DNA from 4 places in the Streptomyces sp. NPDC086147 genome. Region 1 is predicted to be linked to each of the others. Evidence: riboswitches for the same ligand, from Rfam matches in the RefSeq annotation. Region 1 holds a riboswitch; each other region holds the start of a gene.
The links. A riboswitch is a leader RNA that binds a small molecule or an ion and turns the genes downstream of it on or off. The one in region 1 is predicted to bind cobalamin.

Region 1 (3,199 bases):
CGCCCCGGAACTTGTTCACCAGGTACCCGGCGACGAGCGACTGGTCCTCGGGCGACAGCAGCGCCGTCGTGCCGAAGAACTGGGCGAAGACCCCGCCCCGGTCGATGTCCCCGACCACCACCACGGGCAGCTTCGCGGCCCGCGCCACGCCCATGTTCACGATGTCGGTGCGCCGCAGGTTGATCTCGGCCGGGCTGCCCGCGCCCTCGCAGATCACCGCGTCGTACGTGCTCCGCAGCTCCTCCAGGCACGCCATGACCGGCTCGAACAGCTCCTTCTGCCGCCCCCCGTGCAGTGCCTTCCCGGGGGACGACCCCCCGGACCCCCCGAAGAACCCCCGGGCGCTCAGCTCGCCCACCGGCTTGCCCATCAGGACGACCTGGCTGGAGCGGTCGCTGCCCGGCTTGAGCAGCACCGGGTTCATCAGCGCGGTCGGCTCGACCCGGGCGGCCTGCGCCTGCATGGCCTGGGCCCGGCCTATCTCGGCGCCCTCGCGCGTGACGAAGGAGTTGAGGGACATGTTCTGCCCCTTGAACGGCGCCACCTTCAGACCTCTGCGGACCAGCCACCGGCAGATCCCGGCCGTCACGACGCTCTTGCCCGCGTCGGACGTGGTCCCGGCGACCAGCAGCCCCCCGCCCCTCCCGCCCCTCATGCGCTCCTCCGCTTCCCGCGCTTCACCGCGCCGGCGATCAGACGGCCGCCCGCGCAGGCGGCCAGGGTCAGCGCGGTCACCCGGCGCGAGAGCGCCACCGCCCGTTCGATGTCCGCCACCTCGACGGCCCGCCCCTCCCCGTTCAGGACCGGCCGGTGCTCGACGCGCCCGCCGTACGAGAGGGTGCCCCCGAGCCGTACGCCCAACGCGCCCGCGAAGGAGGCCTCGACCGGGCCCGCGTTGGGGCTCGGGTGCTTCGACGCGTCCGCCCGCCAGGCCCGCACGGCCCCGCGCGGGTTCCCGCCGGCGACGGTGGCGAGCGCGGCCGTCAGGCGCGCGCCCGGCCAGCCGGCCAGGTCGTCGAGGCGGGCCGAGGCCCAGCCGAAGCGGCGGTACCGGGGGGACCTGTGGCCGACCATCGCGTCCAGGGTGTTGACGGCCCGGAAGCCGACGAGCCCGGGCACGCCCGCGACCGCGCCCCAGAACAGGGCGCCGACCACGGCGTCCGAGGTGTTCTCGGCGACCGACTCGACGACCGCGCGGGCCATCGCGGGACCGTCCAGGGACTGCGGGTCGCGCCCGCACAGGTGGGGCAGCCGCTCGCGGGCCACCTCCAGGTCCCCGGCGGCCAGTGCCCCGCCGATCGCGCGGGCCTCCCGGCCCAGGGTCGTCCCGCCGACGACGGCCCACACGGAGGCGGCGGTCAGCGCGACGGCGGCGGCCGGCCGGTCCCGCACGGTCCGGGCGGCGAGGGCGCCGAGGGCGGCGGTGGAACCGGCGCAGACGGCGGTGTGCAGGGCGCCCCAGCCGCGGTGGTCGTGGTGGAGGCGCCGCTCGACGGCGGCGGCGGCCCGGCCGAACGCGGCGACGGGGTGGCCCCGGCGGGGGTCGCCGAGGAGCAGGTCGACGGCGAGGCCCGCGGCCGCTCCGTACGCGAAGACACCGGTGGCTCTGGGACGGCCGGGCATGGCGCTGTGTCCTCACTCAGGGTCCGCGCCCTGGATCGACGTGACCGGCGGCGAGAGTTCCTGACTCCCGGACCCTCGGATCCGGTCACAGTGGCGGGACCGCGCCGGATTCGCACCGGGCTTCCTCTGCTGCCGCCGTAATGGCCTCGGCAGTCCACCACGCCCCGAGAACAAGCGTCAACCCAGCCTTGACCTGCGGCGGCGCACTGTGCGGAGCACCACAGAAAAGAGCCGGGCGGTCCGCACCCGAAGGTGCGGACCGCCCGGCCGGTGGAGCGGGGACCGTCAGACGACGATCAGGTAGATGCCGTACGCCACGGCCGCCAGGCACAGCCCGAAGCAGGCGTAGGCGCCGGTGCGGGCCAGGGCGGCGGAGCCTCCCCGGGCCACGGCCTCCTCCTGCTTGGTGAGGCCGACGATGCCGAGGGTGAAGAGGCCCACCAGGGCGACGGTCGCCACGAGGCTGACGCCGAAGACGGAGCCGAGGGCTGCCCAGTCGATCTTCATGTGGTTCTTTCCTTAGACCTTCGCGGCCGGGGCCGGGGGAGCGGTCGGGTCGGTGGGGGCCGGGGCGAGGATGGTCGCCTTGAGGTTCTCGTCGGTGACGGCGGCCACGGAGCCGGCCGGCGGCGGCGGGGTGACGGCCGCGATGGCGGTGGTCACCACGCCCGCGGGCTCGGCGTCGGAGGCGTCGAGGTCGTCGGCCGTGACGTTGTGGTGGTCGACCGGCTTGCGGCGGGAGAGCGCCCAGATGACGGCCGAGCCGGTCACGAGCAGGACCGCGACGGCGGCGATGCCCCAGGGGCCCTGCTTGGTGAGGAACTCGGCGCCGGCGCCGACCAGGCCCGCGGCGGGCAGGGTCAGGCCCCAGGCGACGAACATCCGGGTCGCGGTCGACCAGCGGACGACACCGCCCTTGCGGCCGAGGCCGGCGCCCATCACGGCACCCGAGCAGGACTGGGTGGTGGAGAGGGAGAAGCCGAGGTGCGAGGAGGCCAGGATGACCGTCGCGGCGCTGGTCTGGGCGGCGAAGCCCTGCTGCGGCTGGAGGTCGGTGAGGCCCTTGCCCATGGTGCGGATGATGCGCCAGCCGCCGAGGTAGGTGCCGAGCGCGATGGCGACACCGGCGGAGACGACGACCCAGAGGGGCGGGTTCGAGCCGGGGGCGACGACGCCCTGGGTGACCAGGGCGAGGGTGATGATGCCCATCGTCTTCTGGGCGTCGTTGGTGCCGTGGGCGAGCGAGACGAGACCGGCGGAGGCGATCTGGCCGGCCCGGTAGCCCTTGGCCGTGGCCTTCGCCTCGGGGTTCGCCTTGATCCGGTACGTCAGCCTGGTCGCGAACATCGCGGCGAGACCCGCGACGAGCGGCGCGGCGACGGCCGGGATGAGGACCTTGGTGACGATGGTGGGGCCGTTCACGGCCGACCAGCCGGCCGACATGACCGCGGCGCCGATGAGGCCGCCGAAGAGCGCGTGGGAGGAGCTGGACGGGAGTCCGAGCAGCCACGTCAGCAGGTTCCACAGGATGGCGCCGACCAGCGCGGCGAAGATCACCTCTGTGCGGATGCCCTCT
Region 2 (3,199 bases), on a different contig from region 1:
AGGTCGAGAACGGCCAGCTCGCCATCCCGCAGCTCTTCGAGACGATGTTCCCCGACTGGTTCGCGGGCGTCGCGTTCGCCGCGATCGGCATCGGCGCGCTCGTCCCGGCCGCGATCATGTCGATCGCCGCCGCCAACCTCTTCACCAGGAACATCTACAAGGACTTCATCAAGCCGGACGCCACCCCGGCACAGGAGACCAAGGTCTCCAAGATCGTCTCGCTCCTGGTCAAGGTCGGCGCCCTCGTGTTCGTTCTGACCATGGACAAGACGGTCGCCATCAACTTCCAGCTCCTCGGCGGCATCTGGATCCTCCAGACCTTCCCCGCCCTGGTCGGGGGGCTCTTCACCCGCTGGTTCCACCGCTGGGCACTGCTCGCCGGCTGGGCCGTCGGCATGCTGTACGGCACGATCGCGGCCTACAACGTGTCGACGCCGAAGCAGGCGCACTTCGGCGGCTCCTCCGCCGAGATCCCCGGCATCGGCGAGATCGGCTACATCGGCCTCACCGCCTTCGTCCTCAACGTCGTGGTCACCGTGGTCCTCACCCTCGTCCTCAAGGCCCTCAAGGCCCCCGAGGGCGTCGACGAGACCTCCCCGTCGGACTACACGGCCGACGCCGGCGACCCCGGCGTGAAGACCGAGATGGAGAAGGCCACCGCGCCCACCCACTGACACCGGCAGCACCGAAAGGGCCCGGGACCTCCACCAGGAGGCCCCGGGCCCCGCCGCTTCCCCGGCGTGCACACTTCCCCCATGGACTTCACGATCAGGGCGGTACGGCCCGAGGAGTACGAGGTGCTCGGCGAACTGACCGGGCGCACCTATCTGGACGACGGACTGCTGAAGTACGGGGCCGAGGACTCCTACCTGGCCGTGCTGCGGGACACGGAGCGGCGGGCCCGCGAGAGCGAGGTCCTCGTCGCGGAGGACACCGGGGACGCGGCGGGGCGGATCGTCGGCGGGGTGACCTTCGCCCGGGGCGGCACCCCGTGGGCCGACATCGCGGTGGCCGGCGAGGCCGAGTTCCGGATGCTCGCGGTCGCCCGGGAAGCCCGCGGCCGGGGCGTCGGGGAGGCGCTCGTACGGGCCTGTGTCGACCGGGCGCGGGCCCTCCCGGGGTGCGCCAGGATCGTGCTCTCCACGGGCGCCGAGATGGCCTCCGCGCACCGGATCTACGAGCGGATGGGCTTCGTCCGCACCCCGCACCGGGACTGGGAGCCGGTCCCCGATCACTCTCTGCGCACCTACTCCCTGGAGTTCTGAGCCCACGTCACGCCCAGGGGGCGACACAACATGTGGGGGGTGCCACGAGCGGCGCCCCCCACATGTATGCTCGTCCTCGCTGTCGACGCAGGGGAATCCGGCGCGAATCCGGAACTGTCCCGCAACGGTGTACTTCGTGCGGTTTCGTCCGGGGTGAGTCCGGACACCTGCCGACAGCGCGCCCGGTCCTTCCGTTCCGGGTGCCACAGACGTCCGGGCCTCGCGGAGTGGGCCGGTGGACGCGGCGCGTCATGCCTGGACGCCCGCCCGTCCGCCCTTTCCCCCGCCGAGGCCCCGAGCCGAGCGAGGGAGAGCCCCCACGTGACCATCGCGCCCGCCGATCCGGCTTCGGCCGAGGCTTCCGCGGTCGAGAGCGACGGCCCCGGGACCGTACTGCTGCGGACCCTGACCGACCTCACCGCCGATCTCCCCGACACCGACCCCGGCAAGGTCGCCGCCGCCGCACTCCGCGGCCGCAGCGCCGCCGCGGACGAGGCGGAGCTGCGCGAGCTGGCCACCGAGGCGGCCGCCGGCCTGATCGCCGAGGACCCGGCGTACTCCCGGCTCGCCGCCCGGCTCCTCACCATCACCATCGCGGACGAGGCGGCCTCCCAGGGCTCGGTCAACTTCTCCTCCTCGGTCGCCGTCGGGCACCACGAGGGCCTGATCGCCGACCGCACCGCCGAGTTCGTCGCGCTACACGCCGACCGCCTCGACGCCACGATCGACCGCGCCGGCGACGACCGCTTCGGCTACTTCGGCCTGCGCACCCTCTACTCGCGCTACCTGCTGCGCCACCCGATCACCCGCAAGGTGATCGAGACCCCGCAGCACTTCATGCTGCGCGTCGCCTGCGGTCTGGCCGAGGACGAGGGCGTCCGCGCGCTCGACGAAGTGGCCGCGCTGTACGGCCTGATGAGCCGGCTGGACTACCTGCCGTCCTCCCCCACGCTCTTCAACTCCGGCACCCGCCACCCGCAGATGTCCTCCTGCTACCTCCTGGACTCCCCGCAGGACGAGCTGGACTCCATCTACGACCGCTACCACCAGGTCGCGCGCCTCTCGAAGCACGCGGGCGGCATCGGCCTCTCGTACTCCCGCATCCGCGCCCGCGGTTCGCTGATCCGCGGCACCAACGGGCACTCCAACGGCATCGTGCCGTTCCTGAAGACCCTCGACGCCTCCGTCGCCGCCGTGAACCAGGGCGGCCGCCGCAAGGGCGCCGCCGCCGTCTACCTGGAGACCTGGCACGCGGACATCGAGGAGTTCCTGGAGCTCCGCGACAACACGGGCGAGGACCAGCGCCGCACGCACAACCTGAACCTGGCGCACTGGATCCCGGACGAGTTCATGCGCCGCGTGAACGCCGACGCCGAGTGGTCGCTGTTCTCCCCCTCGGACGTGCCCGAGCTCGTGGACCTGTGGGGCGCGGAGTTCGACGCCGCCTACCGCAAGGCCGAGGCCGACGGTCTGGCCCGCAAGACGATGCCGGCCCGCGACCTGTACGGCCGGATGATGCGGACCCTGGCCCAGACCGGCAACGGCTGGATGACCTTCAAGGACGCCTCGAACCGGACGGCCAACCAGACCGCCGAGCCCGGCCACACCGTCCACTCCTCCAACCTCTGCACGGAGATCCTGGAGGTCACGGACGACGGCGAGACCGCGGTCTGCAACCTGGGCTCGGTCAACCTCGGCGCGTTCGTGGTCGGTTCGGACATCGACTGGGAGCGCCTGGACGCGACCGTCCGCACGGCCGTCACCTTCCTCGACCGGGTCGTCGACATCAACTTCTACCCGACCGAGCAGGCGGGCCGCTCCAACTCCCGCTGGCGTCCGGTCGGCCTGGGCGCCATGGGCCTCCAGGACGTCTTCTTCCAGCTGAAGCTGCCCTTCGACTCCCCCGAGGCGCGGGCGCTCTCCACCCGGATCGC
Region 3 (3,199 bases), on a different contig from region 1:
GACCACGATGTTGCGGACGCGCTCGTGGGTGGCCGAGGGCAGCAGGCCCGCCTCCGCCAGGAGCGCCGCGAGCTCCGCCCCGCAGCCGTCCGCGAGGCCGCGCAGCTCGGCGTTCCCGCGCGAGGTGACGCTGATCCGCCCGTCCCCCAGGGACTCGGCGGCGTCCGCCAGGACCTCGACCTGATGCGCCGTCAACCTCCCTGCGGGCAGCCGCAGTCGGGCCAGGTGCCCGTCGTCGGCGGAGTGCAGCCGCAGCGCCCCGGGGCAGGCGTCGCCGCGCTCCCGCACACGGGGTGCGCCGGGGGCGGGCTTCGGGGTCGGGACGGGCGGCATGGCGGCGAGCATACCCACGGGAAAACCGGCGGTCGGCGGGGTGTGACGGGCCTGACTCGGGGGGCTCGGGCGGGCGCGGCCGACCCGGCCCCCGGTGCTTCGGCGGGCGCGCTCCGGTCCCGCCGGACGTGCCCTAGGACGTTCCGCCCGCGGTCGCGAGCAACGCGCTCGCCGCCAGGACGGGGACGAGGAGGGTGGTGCAGAGCCAGACGGACGCGACGCGGTCCATGGTGATCTCCTCGCCGCTCAGCAGTTGGGCGAAGTGGTGCCGGTACATCCGGCGCCGGAACGGGAGCAGGGCGACCGGCATGGACACGGCCATGACGCTGTACAGGAACAGGTAGATCCCCTCCCGCTCCCGGTTCAGCAGCTCCAGCAGGGCGACCACGGAGAAGAGGGCGGGGAACCCCGCGAAGACGACCCGCACGGCGGTCTTCCGCATGCCCTCCGCCCTGTCCCGCAACTCCTCCGGCGCCTCGTCGATCCCGGTGGCGGAGAACCTCTCCATCGTGATCATGAGCACCAGGGTCGCCGCCGTCGCGATCAGCCACCACGTGTGCACCGGTACGGAGAACAGCACCGTCCACCCCCTTTCCTCGCACCGGCTCGCGCCGGGTGGCGTCAGCATGACCGGCCCGCCCGGCGCCGCGCACTGCCGGTGCCCGGCAGTCTTCGGCCCGCGCTCCTGCGCGCCCCGGCTCCCGGCCACCCCGGCCCCCGGCGCGGAGGCACCGGTCCGCTGTCCGCCCCAGGACCCGGTGTGATCCGCCTGACCCTCCCGCTCCCTCCGGCGTCCGGAGCTCACGATCTAGGATGCAAGCGGCATGGGGTCCCAGGACCCCGGGGAGGAAGCCCGGTGAGATTCCGGCGCGGTCCCGCCACTGTGAGCCGGCCCGGTGTTCTCGGGCCGGTGAGTCAGGAACTCCTGCCGTCCACACGACCACCCGGGGCGCGGACAACCCCGAGGAAGGCCTGCGCTCGCCATGCTTCTGCTGCTGTCGCACTCCGACACCGACCTGCTCAGCGCCCGCGCGGCCGGCGGACCGGTGGAGTACCGGTTCGCCAACCCGTCCCGGCTCCCGCTCGCCGACCTCGACGGGCTGCTCGACGGCGCCGAACTCGTCGTCGTCCGGCTCCTCGGCGGGCTCCGCTCCTGGCAGGACGGGCTCGACGCGATTCGCGCCGCCGGGAAGCCTGTCGTCGTGCTCAGCGGTGAGCAGGCGCCCGACGCGCAGCTCATGGAGGCGTCCACCGTGCCCGTCGGCGTCGCCACCGAGGCGCACGCCTACCTGGCGCACGGCGGCCCCGCCAACCTGGAGCAGCTCGCCCGCTTCCTCTCCGACACCGTCCTGCTCACCGGCCACGGCTTCGAGGCCCCGGCCGCCGCCCCCACCTGGGGCCCGCTGGAGCGCACCCCGAAGGCCACCGAGGGCCCGACGATCGCCGTGCTCTACTACCGCGCCCACCACATGAGCGGCAACACCGCCTTCGTCGGCGCCCTGTGCGACGCGATAGAGGACGCCGGCGCGCGGGCCCTCCCGCTGTACGTGGCCTCCCTGCGCGCCCCCGAGCCGGAGCTGCTCGACACCCTCCGCACCGCCGACGCGATCGTCACCACCGTCCTCGCGGCGGGCGGCACCAAGCCCGCCGAGGCGCAGGCCGGCGGCGACGAGGAGGCCTGGGACGCGGGCGCGCTCGCCTCGCTCGACGTGCCGATCCTCCAGGCCCTCTGCCTGACCGGCTCGCGGTCCGCGTGGGAGGAGAACGACGAGGGCCTCTCCCCGCTGGACTCCGCCAGCCAGGTCGCCGTCCCCGAGTTCGACGGGCGCCTGATCACCGTCCCGTTCTCCTTCAAGGAGATCGACGAGGACGGCCTGCCCGCGTACGTGGCGGACGCCGAGCGCGCGGCCCGCGTCGCCGGGATCGCCGTGCGGCACGCCCGCCTCCGGCACATCCCGAACGCCGAGAAGAGGCTCGCGCTCGTCCTCTCCGCGTACCCCACCAAGCACTCCCGCATCGGCAACGCCGTCGGCCTGGACACCCCCGCCTCCGCCGTCTCCCTCCTTCGCCGGCTGATCGAGGAGGGCTACGACTTCGGGCCCGCCGAGGACCTCCCCGGCCTGGTCTCGGGCGACGGCGACGAGCTGATCTACGCCCTCATCGAGGCCGGCGGCCACGACCAGGACTGGCTGACCGAGGAGCAGTTGGCCAGGAACCCGGTCCGCATCCCGGCCGCCGACTACAAGCGCTGGTACGCGACCCTCCCCGAGGAGCTGCGCACCCACGTCGAGGAGCACTGGGGCCCGGCGCCCGGCGAGATGTTCCTCGACCGGTCGCGGAACCCGGAGGGCGACATCGTGCTCGCCGCCCTGCGGCGCGGGAACCTCCTCGTCCTCATCCAGCCGCCGCGCGGCTTCGGCGAGAACCCGATCGCGATCTACCACGACCCCGACCTCCCGCCGTCCCACCACTACCTGGCCGCCTACCGCTGGATCGCGGCCCGCGCCGAGGACGGCGGCTTCGGCGCCGACGCCATGGTCCACCTGGGCAAGCACGGCAACCTGGAGTGGCTGCCCGGCAAGAACGCCGGCCTGTCCGCCGCCTGCGGCCCGGACGCGGCCCTCGGCGACCTGCCGCTGGTCTACCCGTTCCTGGTCAACGACCCGGGCGAGGGCACCCAGGCCAAGCGGCGCGTGCACGCCACCCTGGTCGACCACCTGGTGCCGCCGATGGCCCGCGCCGACTCGTACGGCGACATCGCGCGCCTGGAGCAGCTGCTCGACGAGTACGCGCAGATCTCCTCCATGGACCCGGCGAAGCTGCCCGCGATCCGCGCCCAGATCTGGACCCTGATCCAGGCCGCCAA
Region 4 (3,199 bases), on a different contig from region 1:
GGGCGGAGGGGTGACGCCGCTCAGCCGGGTGTGCAGGGGGGCCGCGGCCCGCCGGGCGTCGCGGATGGAGAGCGGGAGCGGGGACCAGCCGGCGGCGCGGCCGAGTTCGACGACGGGTGGGGCGATGGACGTCGTGCGGAAGACCTCGGCGGGCGGCCCGGAGACCACCCGTCCGTCGCCGGGCAGGTGGAGGACCCGGTCGGCGTACTGCACCACCCGCTCCAGGCGGTGTTCGGCGAGGAGCACGGTGACGCCGAGGTCGTGGACGAGCCGGGTGACGGCGGCGAGCACCTCCTCGGCGGCGGTCGGGTCGAGCGCGGAGGTCGGCTCGTCGAGGACGGGGATCCGGGGGTGGGCGGTGAGGACGGAGCCGATGGCGACGCGCTGCTGCTGCCCGCCGGAGAGCTCGTGCAGGGCGCGGTGGCGCAGGTCGGCCAGGCCGAGCAGGTCGAGGGTCTCCTCCACTCGCTTGCGCATGGTCGCCGGGGGACCGCCAGCTGTTCCATGGTGTAGGCGAGTTCCTCCTCGACGGTGTCGGTGACGAAGCCGTCGAGGGGGTCCTGCCCGACGACGCCCACGACGTCGGCGAGTTCGCGGGGCGGGTGCTCGGCGGTGTCCCGGCCGTCGACCGTCACCCGGCCGTACAGGGTGCCGCCGGTGAAGTGCGGGACGAGGCCGTTGACCGCGCCGAGGAGGGTCGACTTGCCGACGCCGGTGTGGCCGACGACGAGGCAGAGTTCGCCCTCCTCCACGGTCAGGTCGACGTCCCGCAGGACGGGTTCGGCCATGTCCTCGTACCGGACCGTGACCTGGTCGAAGGTGATCACTCGGTTTCCTTGGTGCGCTGTGCCGGGACGGCCGGGCGGACGGGCTGGCTCGGGGGCGGGGACAGGAATCCCGCGGTTCCCGCCAGGAGGATCGCGGCGGCCGGCACCAGGGGCAGGGTGGGCCAGCTCAGCGGGTAGATGGAGGGGTTGAGTTCGGCGGCGTCGAAGCCGGCGTTGCTGAAGAGGAGGACGGCCGAGAGGACCCCGCAGCCGGCGACGGCCCACTCGGCGGCCTTCCAGGGGTCGGGCCGGTAGGTGGTGCGGGTGACGCGGCGCCCGCCGAGGCGGAGTCCGGCCACGCACAGCAGGCCGCCGGCCGCGAGCGCCGGGAAGCCGAGGAGGGTGGGGGCGGTGGCGTCGAGGAGTCCGTACGCCCCGGCGCACAGGCCGCACATGCCGAGCAGCATGAGGGCGCCGGTCGTGCGCCGGGAGCGGCGGGTGGCCGTTCCGGCGCGCCCGTAGCCGCGGGAGTCCATGGCGGCCGCGAGGCGCAGGGAGCGTTCGAGGGCGTCCTCCAGGACGGGGACGACGATGCCGCGCAGGGCGCGCAGGCCCTTGGAGCGTCCGGCGCGCAGCCGCCGCGCCCGGTGCACGCGCTGGACGCTCTGGACCAGTTGGGGCGCGACGCTGATGGAGACGGTGACGGCCACGCCGAGTTCGTAGAGGGCGCCCGGCAGCACGCGCAGGGCCCGTTTGGGGTTGGCGAGGGTGTTGGCGGCGCCGATGCAGCAGAGCATGCAGGCCAGCCGCAGTCCGTCGGTGGCGGCCGAGAGCAGCGCCTCCAGGGAGACCGGGCCGCCGATCTGGATGCCCGCGTACCAGTCGGGCGTGGGGATGTGCGGCAGGGAGAAGAGGAAGTGGTCGCGGGGCGTGATGCCGGTGGCGAAGATCGCCCGGAAGGTCACCCGGATCGCCACGACGGTGAGGGCGAGGTAGAGGTAGTACGTGAAGCCGCGCGCCGGGTGGTCCGACTCGGGGCGCGGAAGCGCCCCACACGGTTGCAGGTCAGCGCCGGACTCCTACCGGCTTCCCAGGTCGCGCGACCATTCAGTTGTCCGCCTGGCCGAGCCGGGCAGACGAACAGTACGGTCGCATCACCGCTGTGGCCAGGGGCAGTTGGCGGCCCGGGACCGGTCCGGCCCCGGGGCTCTCCCTCGGCCGGGTCCTCGCGCGCCCGTACGGACGGTCCTCAGCGCGGCGTGTTCTCGTCGCCCTCGAACGGGGCTCCGTGGCCGGGCACGATCAGGTCCGCGGCGGCCAGCACCCGGAGCCGGGAGGTGCGCAGCAGTTTGCGGTCGGGGGCCACCGGATCGTCCGCCGGGCCCTCCGCGTGCCACCACAGGTCTCCGGCGAAGGCGACCACGCCCGACTCCGTGCCGGCGAGCAGGGTGATGTCCTCGGCGCTGTGGCCCGGGGTGCGTATCAGCCGCAGCGACGGGGTGAGTTCGTAGCCCTCCGCGTCCCGGTTCTTCCACTGGTGGCCGCGGTACTCCACCTTGTGGTCGTGCACCCGGGCCTGGCCGAAGAGGCCCACGTTCATGGTGTTGTCCGGGTGGTGGTGGCTGAGCACCACGTCGGTGATGTCGTCGGGGCCGAGCCCCAGCTCCGCGAGCGGGGCGAGGATCCGGTCGGGGCTCGCCACCATGCCCGGGTCGAAGATCACGTGCCGGCCGGCGTCGGAGACGTAGGAGACGGTGGCGGCGACTCCGGGGCCGGTGGAGCCGACGTATCCGGTGGTCAGGACGGTGTATACGGCGCTACGGCCGAGCGGTGCGTCTGTCATGCCCTCAATGTTCGTGGAGGGGAAGGCCGTTCACGAGTGGCACGTCTGCCGTTGATCGCAGGATTCGTGCCACACTGCGCGCATGCCTCCCTTCACGACCGTCGCCGCGTACGCCCCGCCCGGTGTCGGCATGCTCGCCGTCGGCATCGTCGCCGAGGTCTTCGGCCCGCACGGCGAGGGGCTGCCCGGCTTCGACTTCGCCCTGTGCGCCGACCGGCCCGGACCGGTCCCCACCGACGTCGGGGTGCCGCTCGACGTCGCGCACGGCCTGGACCGGCTCGCCTCGGCCGACCTGGTGATCGCCCTGCCGTGGGCCGGTTTCCGCACGCCGCCCGCTCCCCCGGTGCTCGACGCGCTGAAGGCCGCGCACGGGCGCGGCGCGCTGGTCGCGGCCCACTGCGTCGGGACCTTCGCGCTCGCCGCCGCCGGACTGCTCGACGGCCGGCGGGCCACCACCCACTGGCGGTTCGCCGCGCTGCTCGCCCACCGCTACCCCGAGGTCGCCGTCGAGCCCGGCGCCCTCTACGTAGACGAGGGGAGCGTCGTCACCGGCGCGGGAGCCGCCGCGGGCTTCGACCTCTGTCTGCAC

Region 2: another riboswitch for cobalamin. It lies ahead of AB0398_RS02695 (ribonucleoside-diphosphate reductase subunit alpha); the one in region 1 lies ahead of AB0398_RS20055 (cobalamin biosynthesis protein).
Region 3: another riboswitch for cobalamin. It lies ahead of cobN (cobaltochelatase subunit CobN); the one in region 1 lies ahead of AB0398_RS20055 (cobalamin biosynthesis protein).
Region 4: another riboswitch for cobalamin. It lies ahead of AB0398_RS13090 (energy-coupling factor transporter transmembrane component T); the one in region 1 lies ahead of AB0398_RS20055 (cobalamin biosynthesis protein).

What each region holds. Positions count from the first base shown of each region.
Region 1 is NZ_JBFBJO010000008.1:266,932-270,130, forward strand. Features, by position in the region: gene AB0398_RS20050 (cobyric acid synthase) at 1-655, opposite strand, end outside; gene AB0398_RS20055 (cobalamin biosynthesis protein) at 652-1,623, opposite strand; cobalamin riboswitch at 1,655-1,797, opposite strand; gene AB0398_RS20060 (hypothetical protein) at 1,909-2,130, opposite strand; gene AB0398_RS20065 (inorganic phosphate transporter) at 2,143-3,199, opposite strand, start outside.
Region 2 is NZ_JBFBJO010000001.1:558,908-562,106, reverse strand. Features, by position in the region: gene mctP (monocarboxylate uptake permease MctP) at 1-674, shown strand, start outside; gene AB0398_RS02700 (GNAT family N-acetyltransferase) at 756-1,265, shown strand; cobalamin riboswitch at 1,315-1,455, shown strand; gene AB0398_RS02695 (ribonucleoside-diphosphate reductase subunit alpha) at 1,587-3,199, shown strand, end outside.
Region 3 is NZ_JBFBJO010000003.1:365,116-368,314, forward strand. Features, by position in the region: gene AB0398_RS09730 (cobalamin biosynthesis protein CobG) at 1-333, opposite strand, end outside; gene AB0398_RS09735 (hypothetical protein) at 467-850, opposite strand; gene AB0398_RS09740 (hypothetical protein) at 849-1,097, shown strand; cobalamin riboswitch at 1,151-1,277, shown strand; gene cobN (cobaltochelatase subunit CobN) at 1,317-3,199, shown strand, end outside.
Region 4 is NZ_JBFBJO010000004.1:539,855-543,053, reverse strand. Features, by position in the region: partial or broken gene AB0398_RS13095 (ATP-binding cassette domain-containing protein) at 1-827, opposite strand, end outside; partial or broken gene AB0398_RS13090 (energy-coupling factor transporter transmembrane component T) at 824-1,786, opposite strand; cobalamin riboswitch at 1,770-1,906, opposite strand; gene AB0398_RS13085 (MBL fold metallo-hydrolase) at 2,017-2,610, opposite strand; gene AB0398_RS13080 (helix-turn-helix domain-containing protein) at 2,693-3,199, shown strand, end outside.